Linked DNA regions of Paludisphaera borealis. The protein of the gene in region 1 interacts with the protein of each later gene in a pairwise test. Links are inferred from orthologs where the notes say so. Each region holds a gene or a part of one and is shown in the gene's direction. Other genes may lie near its edges. The genes, in order: priA and ssb.

Region 1 (10,482 bases):
CGGCGGGCCCGAGGAACAGCTTCCAATGGAGGTACGAGGGGACTTCCTGGACCTCCTTGGACCGGGCGACGATGTCCGGGGCCTGCTTCCAGTACTTGAACGGGCGGTTGGTCCAGGCGTGGACCTCGCGGACCTCGCCGATCGCGCCCGACTGGACGACTTCGACGCCGCGACGGAGGCCCGGATGGGCGGTCCCCTGGTTGCCCATCTGGGTGCAGACGCCGTGCTTGCGGGCGGTCTCGCGCATCAGGCGAGCCTCCCAGACCGAGTGGGTCAGGGGCTTCTGGCAGTAGACGTGCTTGCCCAGCCGCATGGCCGTGACGGCCGCCGGCGCGTGGGTGTGGTCGGGGGTCGAGACCACCACGGCGTCGACCGTCGCGCCCAGCTCGTCGTACAGTTCGCGGAAGTCGAAGAACCGCTTGGCGTCCTTGTACTTGGCCGCCTTCTCGTCGAGCCGCCGCTCGTCGACGTCGCAAAGCGCGATGATCCGGCCGTGGTTCGCCGCGTGGTCGGTGTCGCTGCGGCCCTTGCCGCCGACGCCGACGCAGGCGACCTGGATCACCTCGTTGGGCCCGACGCCCCCCGCCCAGCCGTTCCGGCCCTGGCACAAGACGCCGAACCCCGCAATCGAGGCTCCAAACAGGAACCCTCGACGATCAATCGCCTGGCTCATCGGACGAGTCTCCCCGGCAACAACGCGGCAACAACCAGCCCGCGAGCGGACGGCGACGGCGCCGCCCCCCGACCAGGCCGCACGAATGTTGAACATTCTAAGAGAGCGGCCGGGCGTTCGCTACGGGACGGCTCACCGGGTTCCGAAATCGAGCCGACGGCGGGGACGATCGGCTCAACACGGAAGCTCGTCGGCCTGAGGGGCGGGGCTGCAGCGCATGAGCCTGCGGGACTTCCGTCGCATTCCGAGAAGAAGCTTCAACTCCCCCTTGAACTTCCAGTACGCCTCCCGCAGCGCGATCCGCCAGGCGGGCCCCCGGCCGAACACCGCCCCGTTGGGTCTCCATTCGGCGTGTCCGATGAGATGGAAGGGGATGTCGGAGACCTTGGAGATCCGGTGGCCGAGCGCCTCGATCTCGCGCGAGAAGGCGACTTCAGCCGCGATGGCGTCCTCCTTGGACGGCCCGAAGTAGCGAAACCCCCCAACCTCTTCCAGGACGTTGCGACTGGTGAACAAGATGATCGAGGGAATGTGATTGGCAAGCTCCCCTCGGGGAATCCCATGACTCCTGAACTTCGCCAAAATATACTGATTGATGTCCAGCCATTCGTCGCCGACGTGCGCGCACGGCTTCGTCGTCATCCGGCCGACGTAGTCCCACGTCATCCCGGAGCTTCTCTCGATTTCGCCGAGGAGGCCTAACCCCGGGTCGAGATCCATCCGCCTTTCAAAGCCGTAAACCCAGTCGGGCTCCTTGATAAGGCAGTCGTCCTGGATGAACAGATAATAGTCGTATCCAGGCGCATTCCGCCAACCGTGATCCCAGGCTCCCAGGTTGTAGTTGGTGTTCTCGCGATTCAGGATGCGGGGCTTGAGAGCGTCAAACCGCCGGGGGAGAGTCAGCGGGCGCTGATCCCCGCCGTTGCAGACGATGAGCAAATCGAAGGGACAGCCGGATTCGACCTTCCGCATGCGATACAAGAGCTTGTACAGGGAATCGACGGGGAGCCCGGCCCAGTACGAGACGACCACGCAAGTCCGCGAACCGCTCTCCGTTTCGGGCTGGAAAGCACTCATCGGCGGCCTCCGATCAACGCCTCAGCCGTCGCGACCCCCATTCCCTTGGAGTCAGACGACTTTCCTCGGCTTCGAGCGTCATCTTCTTACGGCAACCCTGAGACGAACATTCCTGTTCGGCGGACACGCAGAATCGCTGCCATCGCGATCGTCGAATCCCCTCGAGCCGCCGCAACCATGTTAACAGCTCTTCATCTTAGGGACTCGGCGATCCAAACCAATAGCAATCGTCGCATGGACTCAAACAATCAACAAAATGTTCCAAAGAACAAACATCCGACGTTCAAAATACTGCCCTATAGAGTTGATGCGCGTCAATATAGGCTTGAACCGCGCGGGGGACCATATAGCGGACGCTCCGGCCTTCGGCGAGACGGCCGCGCAGGTCGTGGGAGGCGATGCCGATGGGGGAATGGTGACGTGCTGGAGGGGTTTGGAATCGGGGCCGAACTCGGGGAGGGGGCGGTCGCCGAGTTCCTCGACGCCGGGGCGGTTGACGACCACGATGGTCGCGAGCTGGGTGATCCGGTCGGGCTCGCGCCAGGTCGGCAGGTCGACGAGGCTGTCGGCGCCGATGAGGAAGAACAGGTCGTCGGCCGGCCGCAGCCGCTGGACTTCAGCCAGGGTTTCGACGCTGTAGTGGGGACCGGGGCGGACGGCCTCGATGTCGGAGACCTCGAACGCGGAGTGGCCCGCGACCGCGAGTCGGGCCATTTCGAGCCGATGCGCGACCGGCGTCCGCGCCGGTCCTCGCTTGTGCGGCGGCTCGCCGGCGACGACGAACCAGACTCGCTCCAGGCCGCACGCCTCCCGGCATTGCTCCGCGAGAATCAGGTGCCCGAGATGGATCGGGTCGAACGTGCCGCCGAAAAGCCCTAGTCGCATGGACGAGTCAACCCTTTCCCGATCGTCAGCCCCGAGGCCGCCGTGGACATACGTGCAGAAATCCGACCGATTGCGGTATACTCGATCGCTGGCCGGTCGTTGGTGGTCGGCGCGACGAAATTCGACGATAGGCCCGAGCGATGAGCGTTGTCAATCGTGATCAAGATCAAGAGAGCGACCAACCACGTCCTCAGCCCCGCCTGGGCCGCCAGGCTTCGTGGTTCGAGGGCGAGGACGAGGCCCAGGCCGAGCGGGGAGGCTTGTTCGTCGGGGTAGTCGTCGACCGCGCGCTCGACGCGGTGCTGACCTACCGCGCCCCTCAGCGTCTGGTCGCGAGCATCCAGCTCGGCCAGCGGGTGCGGGTCCCCCTGGGACGCAACGGCGTGGTTACGGGGTACTGCGTCTCGGTCGACCTGCTGCCCCCCGAGGATCTGCCGCCGTCGAAGATCAAGGACGTCGTCGAGATCCTCGACGCCGTTCCGCTGATCGACGCCCGGATGCTCGAACTGACGCGGTGGATGGCCGGCTATTATATGTGCTCCTGGGGCCAGGCGCTCGACGCCGTGGTGCCGGCCGGGGTGCGAAACCAGGCGGGGACGCGGGTGGGGACGTTTCTGGTGGTCCGCCCCGAGGCCCGCCAGGCGTTCGATGACGAGACGCTCCAGAAGACGCTCACCGCCAAGCAGACCGCCGCGATCGAGGCCCTGTGCCGGTCGGACGAGCTGCTGACCGTTTCCGACGTCTGCCGGCGCGCCAAGTGCGGCGCCGGAGTGATCAAGACGCTTCGCGACGACGGCCTGATCCACACGGTCAAGCGCCGGCTGTCGCTCGCCGCCTCCCGGAACGACGAGCCCGCGGCCGGCGAGCCGACCGCCGCGCCCAAGCCGCCGCCGGCCATGACGCCCGAGCAGGCGGCGGCGATGGCGGCGCTCACGCCCGCGCTCGACGGCGACGCCTTCGCGCCGTTCGTGATCTTCGGCGTGACCGGCAGCGGCAAGACCGAGGTCTACCTGACGGCCATCGAGCGGACCGTGGCGCGGGGCCGCGAGGCGATCGTCCTGGTCCCCGAGATCAGCCTGACGCCGCAGACGATCCGCCGGTTCCGCCGCCGGTTCCGCCGCGTGGCCGTGCTCCACAGCCATCTCAGCGACGTCGAGCGGCACCGCCACTGGCAGAGCATCGCCCAGGGTGAAATCGACGTCGTCGTCGGCGCCCGGTCGGCCATCTTCGCCCCCACGAGGCGGCTGGGGCTGATCGTCGTCGACGAGGAACATGAAAGCACGTTTAAACAAGAGACCGTCCCCCGCTACCACGCGCGCGACGTCGCCGTGAAGCGCGCTCAGCTCGAAAACACGCCGGTGCTCCTGGGCTCGGCGACGCCGTCGCTGGAGACCTGGCGGAACGCCGAGCTGGGGCGTTACGCGCGGATCTCGATGCCCAGCCGGGTCGAGGGCCGGCCGATGCCGGCCGTCGAGATCATCGACCTGCGGAACGAGAAGCACCTCACCGGCGGTCTGAGCGAGACGCTCCGCCTCGCCATGCACCAGGCGCTCGACGACGACGGCCAGGTGATCCTGCTGCTCAACCGCCGGGGCTACAACACGTTCGTCATCTGCCCCAAGTGCGGCCAGGTGGTCAAGTGCCGGCACTGCGACGTGGCCGCCACGTACCACAAAAACCGGCACATGCTGATCTGCCACACGTGCGACGCCGAGCGTGCGTGCCCGCCGGCCTGCCCGTCGTGCCAAGCGCCGGTGCTCCACTACGGCGGGATCGGCACCGAGCGGCTCGAGCGCGAGATCCGGATGGAGTTCCCGTTCCATGAGTCGAGGCGGATGGACTCCGACACGATGCGCCGGCACGGCAGCCACGAGGTGACGCTGGCGGCCTTCAAGTCGGGTGACGTGAAGATTCTGCTGGGCACTCAGATGATCGCCAAGGGGCTCGACTTCCCCAACGTGACGCTGGTCGGCGTGGTCGACGCCGACGTCGCCCTGCACCTGCCCGACTTCCGCGCCGCCGAGCGGACGTTCCAGCTCGTCGCCCAGGTCGCCGGCCGGACCGGTCGCGGCAACCGTCCCGGTCGGGTGCTGGTCCAGAGCTTCTGCCCCGAGCATCCGGCGATCGCCAACGCCGCTCGCCACGACTACGAAGGCTTCGTCCGCTACGAACTGCCGACTCGCGAGGCCCCGCTGGCCTCGCCGTACGGTCGGATCGTCCGCCTCGTCGCGCGCGGCAAGGACGAGGCCCGGGTCGAGAAATACCTGAACGAGCTGGCGAAGACGCTCCGGGCCAAGGCCCCCCCCGGCGTCCGCTTCTGGGGGCCGTCCCCCACGCCGATCCTCAAGATCCGCGAGGAGTTCCGGTTCCATCTCCAGATCCGATGCGCCTCGGCCGCCCCGTTGCGGACGATGCTCCGCGACCTCCCCCTCCACCCGCCGCCGAACAAGGTCGACCTGGCCGTCGACGTCGACCCGATCAGCATGCTGTAGCGGGGGCGTCGTTCCGCCTTGGAGTCTGGGCGGCATGTGTGAGCCGCCCCGAGGACGCATGGCGTCGGCTCGCTGGCGCGATCGGCAGAGCGGCCGGGGAAATCCATGAAAAAACTTCAGAGCGGGCAAAACTCAGGTTTACAGTTTCGGCGGTCAGGAGTATTCTCCCGCCGTTGGTTCACATCTCGGACTCCTAGACGACGAGACTCATGGTGGAGTTTCGAGGGGGCGGGCATGGATGCGAGAGTACTCCTTTCTCACCTGCTTTTCCCTTCGCCGCTGCGCCGGGCTTCTCGCTCATCTCGGGTCTCGCAGAGATCCGTCACGGAAAACTGCCCCGGGTTGTGATTCTCGTGTCTCGCGCCGTTCGTCCCGCTCGCCGACGAGAAGGATTCCGTCGGATCGAGTGAAGCCGCCGCGGCGTGATTCGGATGAAGACACCGTGAAATCAGGATTGCGTCGTGACAATCCTAATCTGTTCAGGAGGAAGAGATGAGCATGACTAAAGGGTTGAACGGACTGCGATCCGCGGTCATCGCCCTGGGATTGGCCGCCTGCACCGCGACGGGCGCCGATGCCGCAGCGATCCTCAAGTACCAGACCGCGACGGCCGTCGACCTGAGTCACGGCATCAGCGGCCCGAACGTGATCAGCTTCACGCCCGCCACCGCGGCCGGCGTGGACCTCAGCTCGGGCACGGTCAACACCGGCCTCGGCACGTTCGTCGTCGCCCCGCCGGCGGCCGGTTCGGCCACCACGTACACCAACACCCCGTTCTCGATCACCTTCCTGCCGCAGGACCTCAACGGCACCCCGCTGACGAACGTCTCGATGGTTTTCACCGGCGTTCTGAACGGCGTGGTCGACAGCCCGTACCACTCGACGGTGACGGCGACCTTCGACAAGCCGACCCAGACCCTCGACCTGGGCGACCAGAAGATCACCTTCACCTTCCCGGACAACGCCAAGCTGCTGGTCCCCTCGCAGTCGAACGGCGGCGTGACCACGGCCGAAGCCCTTCTCACCTCGACGCTGCCCCCGGCCGTGCCCGAACCGAGCACGATCGCCCTGGTCCTGACGACCCTCGGCGGCCTCGCCCTGCGGCGCCGCGTCTCGGGCCGCCGCTCCCGCGCCCAGGTCTGATGACCTGAACTGAGCCGAGCCGGCCTCGCTCCTCGCCACGCCGCGATCGACCCCACACGACTCTCTCGCCCGACCCCTCGCCGCCCTGCGTCGAGGGGTTTTTTCATGGACCTCGCGGCCCGCGCGAGGGCGAACCGGATTCTCGACGCCCCGCTTGCCGTTTGGGCAGTTCGGCTCCATGATGAATTCGTCGCCCGCGCGCGTTGCGGCGGGGGCGAACCTTGAGATTTTCGGCGGGCGAGACGGCCCCAACCACGAGGGGCCGACGCCTATATGTATTAGGTAGAGGCGATACGGATGGCCGATGGGCCGATCGAGCTGCTGTCGAAGGCGCGCGCCGGCGAGACCGAGGCGCTGGGCGAGTTGTGCGCGCTGTACCGGAACTATCTGAGGATGGTCGTCCGGACCGGTTTGGGGCCCCGGCTGCGCGAGCGGCTGGAGCTTTCCGACGTGGTTCAGGAGGCTCTCGTCGAGGTGGTCCGGCAGTTCCCCCAGTTCACCGGGCAGAACGAAGCGGCCCTGGTGGGATGGTTGCGGCGACTGGTCGGACAGAAGCTCGCCGACCTGGGACGCTACCACAGCCGGACCAAACGAGCCGGGGGCGCGACCGCGCTGCCGCTCGACGCCCCGTGGGAAGGGGGGGGCGGCGAAAACCAGGGGGACTACGGCGGCCGGCTCCTGGACATGCTGGCCCTCAGCCAGACCAGCCCTAGCGAGATCGTCAGCCGCCGCGAGCTGATCGTCCTCCTGGCCGACGCGCTGGCGGCCTTGCCCGACGGCGAGGCGGACGTCCTCTGGCTCTACCACGCCGACAACCTCTCGTTCGAGGTCATCGGCGAGCGAATGGGGCTGAGCCGGAAATCGGTGCGCGGAATTTGGGCCCGCGGTCTCAAGCGACTGAAACGATCGCTCGAAGGGCCGCCGGGAGGATCTTTGAGGTACGACGATGGGCCAGCGGGTTGACGAGACGGCCGATCTCACTCAAGGCGGCGACGATGAACGGCTGGGCGAAGCCATCGAGCACTACCTGGCGATGGTCGAACAAGGCGACGCGCCCGCGCCCGAGATCTACGCCGCCCGCTACCCCGACCTCCAGGAAGACATCCAGGCCGCCCTCGAAGGTCTCGAACTGGTCAACGGCCTGGTCGGCCACGGCTCGGGCTCCGGCTCGTCGTACGGTCAGGGACCGGGCCGGAACATCGAGTCGGGCCGGCGGATCGCCGGCTACCGCGTCGTCCGCGAGCTGGGCCGCGGCGGCATGGGGACCGTCTACGAGGCCGTCCACGTGGGCCTCGACCGCCCCGTCGCGCTCAAGGTTCTGGGGACCCACGCGGCGCCCGACTCATCGGCCCGTCGCCGGTTCCTCAACGAAGCCCGCACGGCCGCGGCGCTCCACCACACGCACATCGTGCCGGTCTTCGACGTCGGCCAGGTCGGCGGCCTCTGCTATTACGCTATGCAACGGATCGAGGGGAGCGGCCTCGACCGGGTGATCCGCCGCCGCCGCCAGCTTCGAGGCCTGGGCGGGGCCGGCGGACGGAACTCCGATTCCGGCGACGTCGGCTCGCAGGTCAGCTCGCGACTGAACCGGATGTGGATCCGGGTCTCCGGGAGCCTCGCCTGGGGACGCTCCCGCCCCATTCCAACCGATGGCGCCCGCGAGCTGGCGCTGCCGCAGAAATACCAAGAGCGGCTGAGCGACTCGACGACCTCGTGGACCAAGAGCGGCGGCCTGGCGACTTCGCGCAGCCTGGGCGGGTTGCTGTCAGCGTCGGCCCCCCGGTCGAGCCTCCCAGGGCCGCGACGACGCGACGACGACGACGCGCCCTCGTTCGATCCGCCGCGCGGCTCGGCCTACCACCGATGGGTGGCCGAGGTCGGCCTGCAAGCGGCCGAGGCCCTGGCGCACGCCCACCATCACGGCGTCATCCATCGCGACGTCAAGCCTTCGAACCTGCTGATCGACGCCGACGGGACGATCTGGGTCGCCGACTTCGGCCTGGCGCGCCGGCTCGCCGACCCCGGCCTAACCCATCACGACAGCCTGCTGGGCACCCCGCGCTACATGAGCCCCGAGCAAGGGCGCACCGGCGTCATCGACGGCCGGACCGACGTCTACAGCCTGGGCGCGACGCTGTACGAATTGCTCACGCTCCGCCCGCCGTTCGATGGTTCGAGCGCCGCGGAGTTGCTCGACCAGATCGCCGGCCGCGAGCCCGTGCCGCCTCGCGCGATCGACCGGCGGATTCCCCGCGACCTCGAAACGATCGTCCTGAAGACCCTGGCCAAGCGGCCGGTCGACCGCTATGCGTCGGCGGCGGCCCTCGGCGAAGACCTGGCCCGGTTCTTGAACCGCGAGCCGGTGCGGGCGCGGCGGATCAGCCCCGTGGGGCGGATGTGGCGGGTGGCGCGCCGGCACCCCGGGATCACCACCGTTTCGGCGGTCGCCAGCGTCTTGGTGCTGTCGATCGCCGCGTACGCCTACAACCGGGTCCGCAACGAGCGCGACCAGGCGCGGAACTCCAGGAACACGGCCGTCGCCGAGCGCGAGAAGACCGAAGCGGCCGAGCGAGAGACGCGGGCGGCGATGCGGACGATGCTCTGGCGGCACGCCGCCCTCGTCCGCCACACCAGCGAGCCCGATCGTCGGGCCAAGGGCCTGGATCTGCTCAAGCAGGCGTCGGCCCTCGAACCCGAGCCCGATCTGAAAGCGCAGCTCCGCGACGAAGCCGCCGAGTTCCTCGTCCTCCGCGACATCGAGCGCCGCGCCAAGCTGCCGACCGGTCCAATCCGCGACTTGGTGTTCGACGCCGAGAACGCGAGGCTGTCGGTGCTCTCGACGGATGGCGAGGAACTCTCGCTCTGGGACGTCAACCAGGAGCGGCCGCTCGAGAAGATCACGCTTCTCCACGGCGCGAAGCCGCGTGTGGGCACCCAGGCCGCCGCCCCCGCCCCTCCCCCCGCCGCGGCGTCGCCGAGTCCGGGTCCAACTCCGACGGCCGCCGAGCCCGGCTCGCAGGCGTCTTCGACCGCCTCGCGAGCCGGCCCGACGAATCGAGGCCCGGGGGGCTCGCGACGGTCATGGGGAGACCAACTCGCCCCGGCCGGAGCCTACCTGGCGGTCGTCCCTCCCGACGGCCAGTCGGCCTTGCTCATCAACGGCGCGACCGGCGCGACCGTCCGCGAATTGATCCGCCCCGACCGCCGCGTGCTGAGCGTCTTCGGCGAGCCGACCGGCAAGCGCCTGGTCACGATCGACGTCGAGGACGACGCCATGCCCGGTCCGGGCTTCCGAGCCGGCCCCTTCGCGGACGGCCCTCCGTTCGGACGAGCCGGGTTTCAGATCGTGCTCTGGAACCTGGAACACGCCGATTCGACGCCCACGGTCCTCGACCACGCCCGGCCCGAGCTTCGGCCGATGAGCTTTCCGATCCCCCTTGTCGCGCTCGGCGCCGACGGCAAGACCGTGGCCTTCGCCATCCACGGCTCGACGACCGTCAAGATGTTCTCGGCCGACGACGGCCGGGCCTTGAAGCCCGTCGAATCGCAGGCCGAGGTCAAGGCGCTGGCGGTGGGGGCCGGCGGCCGGCTGGCGACCGCATCGGGGGGGACCATCCAGCTCTGGAACGTCGCCACCGGCGAATTCCTGTCAAGCTTCTCGTCCACCCAAAGCCTCGTGACGCGGCTCCAGTTCAACCCTCGGGGCACCATGCTGGCGACCTCGGGCGGCTTCGGAACCCAGGTGGAGCTGTGGGACCTGGTCGCGCGCAAGCTGGCCGCCGTGCTGCCGAACCTTGAAATGGTCCTTGACTTCGGCTTCTCGGCCGACGGCAAGACCCTGGTGGTCGGCGGCCGCGGCGTGACGACGTCGTTCTGGAAGATCGACGAGCCCTCGGCGCGGGTCCAGATCAGCGGGTTCGACTCCGGGCCGACCTCACTGGCGTTTCGCGACGACGGCCTGCTCGCGATCAGCGACGGCCTCGGCGAGACCTGGCTCTGGTGCGACTCCCGCATTCCGGAACACGAGACGGCCTCGCTACGGAACGTGACCGCGCGGTCCGACCGCCGGGCCGATCACGATCCGGATTCCGACCCCGCCGCGCCGCGCGGCCGCAACCGCGCCGCCACGCTGGCCTTCGACGCCCGGGGCGACCTCGTCGCCCACGACGCGCGGGGTCTGAAAATCTGGCCCGCGCGACCGAAGGCCGCCTG
Region 2 (10,278 bases), 1.7 Mb from region 1 along the record:
CGCCGAGATTGAGATCGACTACCGCCGCGTCTTGGTGCTCAAGCCCGAGACGTTCATGAACCTGAGCGGCAGGTCGGTCGGCCAGGCCGTCCGGTTCTACAAGCTGGACCCGTCCGACGTCCTGGTGGTGTGCGACGATCTGAACCTCCCGGTCGGCAAGATCCGAATTCGGCGGGGAGGCTCGGATGGAGGCCAGAAGGGACTGCGCGACATCAGCGCCCAACTTGGAACCGATCAGTACCCCAGGCTTCGCATCGGCATCGGCGAGCCTCCCGAAGGGCAGGCCGTCGACTACGTGCTGGGCCGCTTCCGCGGGCCGGAACGAGCCCAGATCGACGACGCCCTGATCCTGGCCTCGCAGGCCGTCGCCGTGTGGGCCGCCCAGGACGTTCACGCGGCCATGAACCGATTCAACGGGCCATCCGCCCTGTAAACAGCTTTCACGATCCGATCACGAACCCAACGGAGGAGTCGACTCTTGCCCCTCAACACCTATGAAGCCATGTTCCTTCTCGACAGCACCAAGGCCGCGGCCGCCTGGGACGACACCGTCAAGCAGGTTCACGACATCCTCGCCAAGCACGACTCCGAGATCGTCGCCAGCCGGCAGTGGGACGAGCGTCGCCTGGCCTATCCCATCGAGGGCCACAAGAAGGGGACGTACCTCCTGACCTACTTCCGGACCGACGGCTCGAAGCTCCACGACATCGTCGCCGACTGCCACCTGAGCGACGTCATCCTCCGCGAGCTGATCCTCAAGGTTCACCCCAAGCTCGAAGAGAACCTGGTCAACCAGGCCATGAGCTCGAACCCCAACGTCGACAGCGAAAACGGCTCGGAAGACGAACTCGACGAGCGTCCCCGCCGCCGCCGCCGCGACGACTGACCACGAGCCGTTCGGCGCCGTCCGCTCAATCCGTTCAATCGATCCCGCCGCTTTCCGCATCGCCTGAAAGACCTTGTAATCTAGGGAACAACCGTTTACCTTTATGGTAGTTTTTTCGGGCGCGGAAACCGGGCTTGAAATCGAAGGGGGAGCGAGACGATGCCGGACTTGAATCGGGTGCAACTGATGGGTCGTCTCACGTTCGACCCCGAACTGCGGCGCATCCCCAGCGGAACGGCCGTGACGGAGTTGCGGATGGCGGTCAATCGGTCGTGGCAGGGCCGCGACGGCGACCGCCGCGAGGAAGTCCTTTACATCGACGTCACGGCCTGGGACCGCCAGGCCGAGACCTGCTGTCAGATCCTTCGCAAGGGGAGCCTGATCTTCGTCGAGGGCTCGCTCAAGATGGATCAGTGGGACGACAAGACGACCGGCGAGAAGCGCTCGAAGATGCGTGTTCAGGCCGATCGCGTCCAGTTCCTCGACAGCCGGCGCGACGGCGGCGGCGGTGGATCCGGCGGCGGCATGGGCGACGACGAGTACGGCGCTCCGCCGATGCAAGAGCCCGCCCCGAGGCGAGCGGCCCCTCAGCGCGCGGCCGAGTCCCGAGGCCAGGCCAGGGACGACTTCCCCAGGGCGTCGGCCCCCAGCCGAGCGGCCGTCGAGCCCGATCACGGCAACGACGACGACATCCCGTTCTGATCTCCCCCGCGAAACCGGGGGCGAGGACCCAAAATCGGTCGGGCGCACAAACGTCCCGCTTGGAGAATTCGGCCCGATCGGTTCCAATCGATGCCTTGATCGTCACGACGGCGACCGCGCCGGCTCGGTCGACGTTCTGACTCAGTAAAGAAATAACCCGGCGGTGGGCCGGGTGTTCGATGTCCACGACTACCTCGAGCGTTCAGCTCGGCTTTTTCAGGTTCGTTCTTGGCTTGGCGCGGCTTTTTGAGGATGGGGTGGGAAGCGAACGCACCTCACGCCCGGCGCTGGCCTTCACGATCGAAAGTGATTATTGACATGGCGAAGACGACCCAACCCAAAACCTCCAAAGCCAAGTCCGGAACCTCGGGTAAAGCCGGCTCGGGCGCCGGACAGTCGGCCAAGGGCAAGATCGCGCCGGTGGGGCCTCCCCGCCAGCCCGGCGTCGAACGCCGCCGCGACCACCCGCTTCGCGCCAAGAACGGCCAGTTGAGCGTGCTCTTGACGCACGACGTCCCCCACGTCGGCCGTCCGGGAGAACTCGTCAAGGTCAAGCCCGGCTTCGCGCGGAACTACCTGCTGCCCCAGGGGCTGGCCACGTTCGCGACGCCCCACAACCTGCGGATCGTCGAGAAGCACCGCCAGCGGCTCCGCGAGCTTGAAGAGGCCCGCCGCGCCGACCTGCTCAACCTGGCCGCCCAGATCGCCCAGCGGTCGCTGACCATCGAAGCCAACGCCAACGAGGAAGGGCATCTCTACGGCTCGGTCAACGCCGACCAGATCGCCGCCACCCTCCACGGCGAAGGTTTCCCGATCACGACCGAGAACATTCGCATCGAAGGTCCGCTCAAGGATCTGGGCCTCTACAACATCAAGGTCCACCTGGGTCAGGACATCGACACCGAGGTCAAGCTCTGGGTTGTGCCGACGCACACCGACGAAGCCCCGGTCTGACCGACCCGCGGCTTTCGTTCGACGTCTCCGCGATCGATCCATCGAGGCGCCAGGGTTCCAGTCTCGGAACCCTGGCGCCTCGGATCGTTGACGGACGCGCCCCGCGTCGCCCCCCCCCCCGCAAAGTCGCGCCGTCCGACGCGACCCACTCCACGGCGGCCGATCGTTCCGATTTTCTGCGATGCCGAGGATCGGAGAAGCCGATACAATCGTACAGTCGGGTGGGCTCCGCACGACGCGTACGTCCTTCGCCCGAAACGATTCCTCGGCTTTTGTGGAGCGCTTTCGCTCATGTCGTCCGGACAGGGATACGGAAACGGAACACCCAGGGATGGCAACGGCGGTAACGGCTCGCACGGCAAGTCCGACGGGTCTGGCGGCTTGGGAGATCGTCTGCCGCCGCAGAACCTCGACGCCGAGCGCGGCGTGTTGGGCGCGATTTTGCTCGACAACGACGTGCTCCACGACGTGATCGCGATCCTGTCGATCGACGACTTCTATCGCGATGCGCATCAGGTCGTCTATCGCGCCGTCCGTGACATGTACGACGAGGGCAAGGCGGTCGACGCGGTGACGCTGGCCGACGAGCTGGTCCTTCGCGGTCAGTACAAGCAGATCGGCGGCGACGACCTGCTGGCCGAGATCGCCAACTGCGTCCCCCACGCCGCCAACGCCCGCTACCACGCCGACATCGTCCGCCAGAAGTCGGTCAGCCGGCAGTTGATCCAGACGTCGACCGACCTGATCCGCGACGGCTACTCGAACCTTTTCACGTCGCAGCAGCTCCTCGAAACGGCCGAGCAGAAGATCTTCGCCATCCGCGAAGACCAGATCAAGGGCGAGCTTCACGAGCTGAAGATCGTCCTCGAACAGGCCATGACGCGGATCTCGACGCGGGCGGAAGAGAAGCACCCGGTCTCCGGCGTCTCGTCGGGCTTCATCGACCTGGACGACGTGACCAACGGCTTCCATTCCGACCAGCTCATCATCCTGGCGGCCCGGCCTAGTATGGGTAAGACCGCGCTGGCGCTGAACATCTGCGACCACGCGGCGATCAACACGAAGGTCTCGACGCTCCTGGTCAGCCTCGAAATGGGCCGGCTCGAGATCGGCGAGCGGCTCCTCTGCGCCCGGTCGCGGGTCGACGGTCACAAGCTGCGGACCGGCCGCGGGCTCGACTATCGCGAGCTGAACAAGCTCGGCAAGGCGTTCGGCGAGATGCAGTCGTCGCCGATCTTCATCGACGACACGCCCGCTCGCAACATGCTCGAAATCATGGCCATGGCGCGGCGGCTGAAGCTCCGCCAGGACATCGGCCTGATCGTCATCGACTACATCCAGCTCATCGACGCCGAGGAGCAACGCGACAGCCGCCAGGAGCAGATCGCCAAGATCAGCCGACGCCTCAAGACCCTGGCCCGCGAATTGCGCATCCCGGTCATCGCGCTGTCTCAGCTCAACCGAGCCGTCGAGAACCGTGAAGACCGCCGCCCGCGCATGGCCGACCTTCGCGAGTCGGGCGCCATCGAGCAGGACGCCGACATCGTGCTGCTGCTCCACCGCCCCGAATACTACGACCCCAACGACCAGCCGGGCATCGCCGAGGTGATCGTCGCCAAGAACCGAAGCGGCCCCACCGGCACGGTCAAGATGACGTTCGTCAAGAACCTCACGCGGTTCGAGAACGTCGCCTCCATCGCCGAGCCGATCGACGAAGGCCGGCCGTTCTGAGCCGACGAAGTCGTCGTGCGCCGTGGCGTCCCGGAGCCTTGTCGTGGAGCAAATCCTCGACCGGCGTTCGGTCGCCCTTCGGCGGCCAGGAGTCGTCGCGATCGAGCCGTTTCGGGCGGAGCAGTGGCTCCTCAAAGACGTAAAAGGTGCGCGCCGCGCGGAACCGCGTGAACGGCACCGCGGCCGAGGTCGCCCACTCGCACGAGGCTTTCGGGGACGGCCTGGATCGCTTCGTAAGCCCTCGATCGAGGCTGCCAGGTAGGCGAATTCGTCGCTGCCCCCCCGATCAATCGCCGGCGGGTCACAGACGACGTGGCCGCTGGACATGAACGCGATCGGATCGAAGAACAGCACCCAAAGAGTCGTCACCGTCGCGACGAACAGTCCCCGCGCGGCCAACGGCCGATCGGCCGGCACATCGCCGATCGCACGGCGTCCCACTTCGAGATCCGAACCGCTCTCGACACCAGGCTGGTCTTCGCTCGGCCGCGCCGGCTCCAACCGCGCGGCTCTCTCGCTCACGCCACACCGAGCCACCTCCTCTTCCATCCTCGGGCAGGGCGAGAGCCGCGTGACGCGCGATCCGCTCGCGGGACCGCAGAGAGGCGATCGATCGGGTCTGGGGGGGGGACGTTGCGGGCATGCATCGGTCTGCCGTCGTCGTGTGTGGGAGACTCAACGAAATGATTCGTTTGAGCATCATCGCGTTGATCTTCATGAATCAACGCAGACGGCGATGTTTCAGGCGGTATGTTGGGCCTCTGTGTGCTGGGCACCAAGCACGCTCCTGGCTCTTCCAGTAACTAAGTCTCAAAGAAAAGAAGGTGAATGGATGATCAAATCATTGATTTGTGCCGTTCGAGTTCAATCGGTGAAGGTGCTCTTGGCTGCGAGCCTCGTCGCCGGCACGTCGCTGCTTTCCGGGACCGCCAAGGCAGACTTCACCAACCTTAGCACGGGCGCCAGCCTGACCGGCAACATCGACAACAACTGGACCGTCGTTTTCCCGGGGCAGACCAACAATCAGCTCGAGACCATAGCTCCGGGCTTTCCGTCGCCTCCGTGGTTGTCCGACGCCCCCAGCGACGCCTCGCACTGGCTCGTTCCCGTTCAGTACGGTCAGTACAACGCTCCTCCGTCGAGCGGGAGTCCGATCGACTATGTCTACACCACGAGCTTCACGTTGAACGCCGACCAGCTCGCCTCGGCGTCGTTGAGCGGCCAATGGGCGTCGGACAATAACACCGTCTCGATCAAATTGAACGGTGGTGCAAGCCTTGGCTCCAACAGTGCCGCGAATTCGTACACGACGTGGAGCAGCCTGACGACCACCACGACGGGCTTCGTCCTCGGCCTCAACACCTTGGAGTTCCACGTCGCCAACCTGCCTAGCGGGGGCAACAATCCGACCGGCTTCCGGTTCGAGGGTGGCGTCACCTCCGCCGCGGTGCCCGAACCCGCCTCGCTCGTCATGAGCGCTGTGAGCACGCTGATGCTCGGCGGCCTCTCCTGGAAGCGCCGGCTCGCCCGCCGCGCCGTCTGATCAACCAGGTCCGATGAATAACGTCCCAAGGGCCGTTCGCCAAGGCGAGCGGCCTTTTTTGTTGCGCGTTTCGCCTTGGCTTTCCGACCCGGTCGGGGCAGAATCATGAGGACCGTCCGAGACCGTTTTCCGAAGATCGAAGTGTGTGACCGAGGGCAGTGGATGATGGCCGACCCCATTTCGTATGACGATTTCGCCAAGCTCGAACTCCGGGTGGCCAAGGTGCTGGAGGCGCGGCCTCATCCCAACGCCGACAAGCTGTTGCTGCTTCAGGTCGACCTCGGCGACGAGCAGAAGCAGATCGTGGCCGGCGTCCGCCAGCATTACACGCCCGAGCAGCTCGTCGGCAAGAACATCGTGATCGTCAACAACCTGGCGCCGGCCATGCTCCGGGGCGAGACCTCCAACGGCATGCTGCTGGCGGCCACCTCCGGCGAGAAGGTGATCCTGCTCACCGTCGACGATCCCGAGTGCGTCGTGGGCGCCCGGATCAAGTAACTTTCCGGACGTCGCGGTCGGCGAACCACGAGGCGCACGTCCCTTGAGAAGAGACCTCGGCGATTTCCAGACGCCGCCGGAGCTCGCGGCCGCCCTGGTCCGAAGGATGGGGCCGATCGGCTCTCGCTGGCCGCGCGTGCTCGAACCGACGTGCGGCCGCGGGGCGTTTCTCGAAGCCGTGCTGTCGGCCCCCGACCCGCCGAGGGAAGTCGTGGGGGTCGAGATCCAGGCATCGCACGGAGCCGAAGCCCGCGCGCGACTCGCCGACCGTCCGGCGATTCATCGAGCGTCGATCCTTCACGCCGACCTCTTCGAACTCGACCTCCGCGTCGATCTGCCCTGGATCGAGCACGGGCCGTTGCTGGTCGTGGGCAATCCCCCCTGGATCACCAGCGCCGAGCTGGGAAGGCTCGGCAGCGACAACCTGCCGCCGAAGCGCAACGTCAAGGGCCTCTCCGGGCTCGACGCCCGCACCGGCGCGGCGAACTTCGACCTCGGCGAAGCCGTCTGGCTCAAGCTGATCGACGAGCTGGCCGACCAGACCCCGACGATCGCGCTCTTGTGCAAGACCTCGGTCGCCCGCGCGGTGCTCCAGCACCTCCATCGGACCGGGCGGCGCGTGGCCGACGCCGAGCTGATCGAGATCGACGCCCGGCGGTGGTTCAGCGCCTCTGTCGGCGCCTGCTTCCTGAAGCTCTCCCTAGGGGTCGGCGAAACGACGGGCCGGGTCGCCGTCTTCGACGCGATCGAAGCGACTCGACCGCGACGGACGATGGGCTCGCTCCAGAGCGTCTTCGCATCGGATCTCGACGCCCTGGAGGCCCTCGATTTCGCCTTCGGGCGCTCGCTCCTCTGCTGGCGGCAGGGGGTCAAGCACGACGCGGCCCCTGTCATGGAGCTGATCGGAACCGCTGACGGGACGTTCCGGAACGGGCTGGGGGAGGAACCGCTCGTCGAGCCGTCGTTCCTCTATCCGCTCGTCAAAGGCGCCGATCTCATCCACCCGGCTCGCGAGCGGCCGCGACGCGCCTTGATCGTCACCCAGGAGAAGCTCGGCGCGGAGACCCGCGACCTCGCCGACCGCGCGCCCCGGCTCTGGGCCTACCTGCAAGCCCGCGCGGCCTGGTTCGACAAGCGGCGGTCGTCGATCTATAAGGCGGCTCCGCCGTTCGCCCTGTTCGGAATCGGTCCTTACACGTTCGCCCCGTACAAGGCGGCCGTCGCGGGCCTGCACCGGCCGTCTCGGTTTCGGGCGGTCGGACCGGTCGACGGCAGGCCGACGGTTTTCGACGACACCTGCTATATTTTGCCTTGCCAGTCGGCCCTCGAAGCGGCCGTACTGACGGCGGCGTGCAACGACCCGATCACGCGAGAGGTCCTCCGCGCCCTGACGTTCGCCGACGCCAAGCGACCGGTGACGAAGGCCGTGCTCCAGACGATCGACCTCGGCGGCGTCCTCGAACGCACCGACGCCTCGGCCCTCGTCGACCGCGTCGACGAGGTACTCCGCGACGACCTCGGCCTTGAGGGCGAAACAGGCGACGCGATCAAAGCGGAGGTCGAGCGGCTGATCTCGTTGCTTTCGCTGGCCGACGGCGGGAAACTAGGGCGAACCGCGTCCCCGGATCGCCCGGCCTGACTTCAAGAGGAGCCGCGATGGCCTTCGCCACGATCAACTACCACAGCCATTCCCTGCAAAAGGCGTCGTCGTTCAACATCGTGTTTCCAGACGATCCGGCGGTTCCCCGCCCCTGGTCGGTGTTCTACCTGCTGCACGGGCTGTCGGACGACCACACGATCTGGACGCGCCGGACGAGCATCGAACGGTACGTCGAGGGTCTGCCGCTGGTGGTGGTGATGCCCAACGGCGACCGGGGCTGGTATACAAACGCCATCGATGGGTATAAGTATGAAGACGACATCGTTAAGGATGTCGTCGGCCTGGTCGACCGGACGTTCCCTGTCAAGGCCGAGCGAGCCGGCCGGGCGATTGGCGGGCTCTCGATGGGGGGCTTCGGCGCGGTCAAGCTCGGGCTCAAGCACCATGAGACGTTCGCCAGCGTCAACTCTCACTCCGGGGCTATCGGCTTCCTTCGCGGCGACTTGAAGAAGAACAAGGAGCTGAGCCCTGAGTTCCCGCGAATCTTCGGCGAGAAACCGGCCGGCGGCCCGGAAGACCCGTTCGCGATCGTCGAGCAGATCGACCACGGCCGGATTCCGGCGATGCGGATCGACTGCGGCGTCGACGACTTCCTGATCGAACAGAATCGCGACTTCCACAAATTCCTCGAAGAACGCCACGTCGCGCACGAGTACCAGGAATTCCCCGGCAACCACAACTGGGCGTACTGGGACGAGCACGTTCAGCAAGCGATCGCGTTCCACGTCCGCAACCTGAAGCTCAAGTCTTGAGGTTCACTTCGGATTCGATCTTCTCGCCGGCCAGGAAGCGGGCGACGTCGGTCAGGCGGCCGGTCTGTTCAAAGACCTCGATCTGGCGGGTCGCTCCGTCGGGGCGTTCGGCCATCACCCGCACGTAGTCGAGCCAGCGCCCACATCCGAGCTTCTCGGCGGTCTCTCTCAGGCCGACGATCATCCGCTGGATCTCGTCGCGCACCGACTCGTTTCGGCCTGACGCCGGGTCGACGAGCACGGCGTCGAGGCCGTGGCGCGCCGCCCGCCAGCGATTTTGACGGATCATCAGCCGGCCGAACTCGTCGAGCTCGGCTGGTTCGTATTCCGTATCTTCGGCCGTGTGGTGGACCAGGCACTGGATGAACGCGGTGAGGCCCTGGACGGAGGGCAGGTCGGTGGGCATGTCGCAGATCCGCACCTCGACAGTGCCGTGTCGGTCGCTGGGCCGCACGTCCCACCACAGCTCCTTGGTCGTCTTGATGCAGCCGACCGCCGCCAGCCGCTCGGCCAACTTGACGAACGACGCCCAGTCGCGGAGGAACGGGGGCTGGCCGCCAGTGGGAGCGGTGCCCATCACGTCGAGCCGATACGAGTACAGCCCCGTCGGGCGTCCGCACCAGAACGGGCTGTTGGCCGAGAGGGCCAGGAGCGTCGGAAGGTAATGGGCGACACGGGTGCAGGTTCGCGCCGCGGTGTCGCCGTCTTTGACCCCGACATGGACGTGCAGCCCGAACGTCATCTGGCGAAGAAGGGTGTCTTTGAATTGATCGGCGAGCTCGTGGTAGCGGACGTCAGGCGAGATCGGCTGGTCCAGCCAGTGGGCGAACGGATGCGCGCCCCCCCAGGCGAGCCGCGCGCCGTTCCGAGCCGCCCGCTCGGCGGTCACCGCGAGCTTGCCGGCGAGGTCGCGACCGACCTCGTCGACGTTGCGGCAGATCCCCGTGTTCACCTCCACGCAGCAGAGGTAAAGCTCGCGCTTGATCGACTCTCGCAACTCGTCGGGAATCTCGCTCAGGATCTCGTTCGCTACGGGCGCGAGGTCGAACGACTCCTGGTCGACGAGCTGAAGCTCCAGCTCCACTCCAAGCGTCGGCCAGGTGCTGCCCCGGAACGGCTCAACGGTCATCGGTGGTTCCTCGGTGCGCGGTGAGGTGCGAGGCCGCCCAACTCCGGGCGAAGTGCGAATGACTTCAATGCAAATTCGGTGCCGGGTCGCGGACCCACCGCGAACCGTGATGCGGCGAGTCGCTGAGCCCGCGGGCCGTCACTCATTGAGGATTCGATCCATCAACCTTCGGAAAACTCGCCGTCGCTACGGATCGAACCGGACATGGGCAGACGACGCAGTACAAGTTGTATTTCGTCAACATGTTGCGGCTCATCGGCAAAACGAGTTCCGGTGGTGGGGCAGGGCGCTGTACGGTGTTCACAGCACCCCAACTGGCAAGATCCGACCAGCCGGTGGGTGATTTTGTTAGAGGACATCTGGACACGTGTCCGGTGCCAGGCACAATGGTGACGTCAGCGATTGCGGTTCATCCATACACCG

What was found.
Region 2: the proteins of priA (region 1) and ssb interact in binary tests that used the Escherichia coli proteins (3 or more experiments, as listed by UniProt). The link is inferred for Paludisphaera borealis from one-to-one orthologs.

Annotation. Positions count from the first base shown.
Region 1 is NZ_CP019082.1:4,743,156-4,753,637, reverse strand. What follows is about bases 2,432-5,451. They hold priA (replication restart helicase PriA), read left to right. Parts: upstream 2,432-2,775; coding sequence 2,776-5,127; downstream 5,128-5,451. Other genes in these bases: nadD (nicotinate (nicotinamide) nucleotide adenylyltransferase), read right to left, coding at 2,432-2,635. In the rest of the region: BSF38_RS18385 (Gfo/Idh/MocA family oxidoreductase), read right to left, coding at 1-673; BSF38_RS18380 (glycosyltransferase family protein), read right to left, coding at 848-1,750; more of nadD, read right to left, coding at 1,991-2,431; BSF38_RS18365 (PEP-CTERM sorting domain-containing protein), read left to right, coding at 5,620-6,270; BSF38_RS18360 (sigma-70 family RNA polymerase sigma factor), read left to right, coding at 6,568-7,233; BSF38_RS18355 (WD40 repeat domain-containing serine/threonine protein kinase), read left to right, coding at 7,217-10,482.
Region 2 is NZ_CP019082.1:3,007,377-3,017,654, reverse strand. Bases 1-2,816 are described here. They hold ssb (single-stranded DNA-binding protein), read left to right. Parts: upstream 1-1,045; coding sequence 1,046-1,588; downstream 1,589-2,816. Other genes in these bases: rplI (50S ribosomal protein L9), read left to right, coding at 1,907-2,542; rpsF (30S ribosomal protein S6), read left to right, coding at 479-886; pth (aminoacyl-tRNA hydrolase), read left to right, coding at 1-433. Outside these bases: dnaB (replicative DNA helicase), read left to right, coding at 2,834-4,273; BSF38_RS11675 (hypothetical protein), read left to right, coding at 5,145-5,816; metG (methionine--tRNA ligase subunit beta), read left to right, coding at 5,979-6,314; BSF38_RS11665 (hypothetical protein), read left to right, coding at 6,358-7,953; BSF38_RS11660 (alpha/beta hydrolase), read left to right, coding at 7,971-8,726; BSF38_RS11655 (carboxylate-amine ligase), read right to left, coding at 8,716-9,855. UniProt on the Escherichia coli protein: Plays an important role in DNA replication, recombination and repair. Binds to ssDNA and to an array of partner proteins to recruit them to their sites of action during DNA metabolism. Acts as a sliding platform that migrates on DNA via reptation.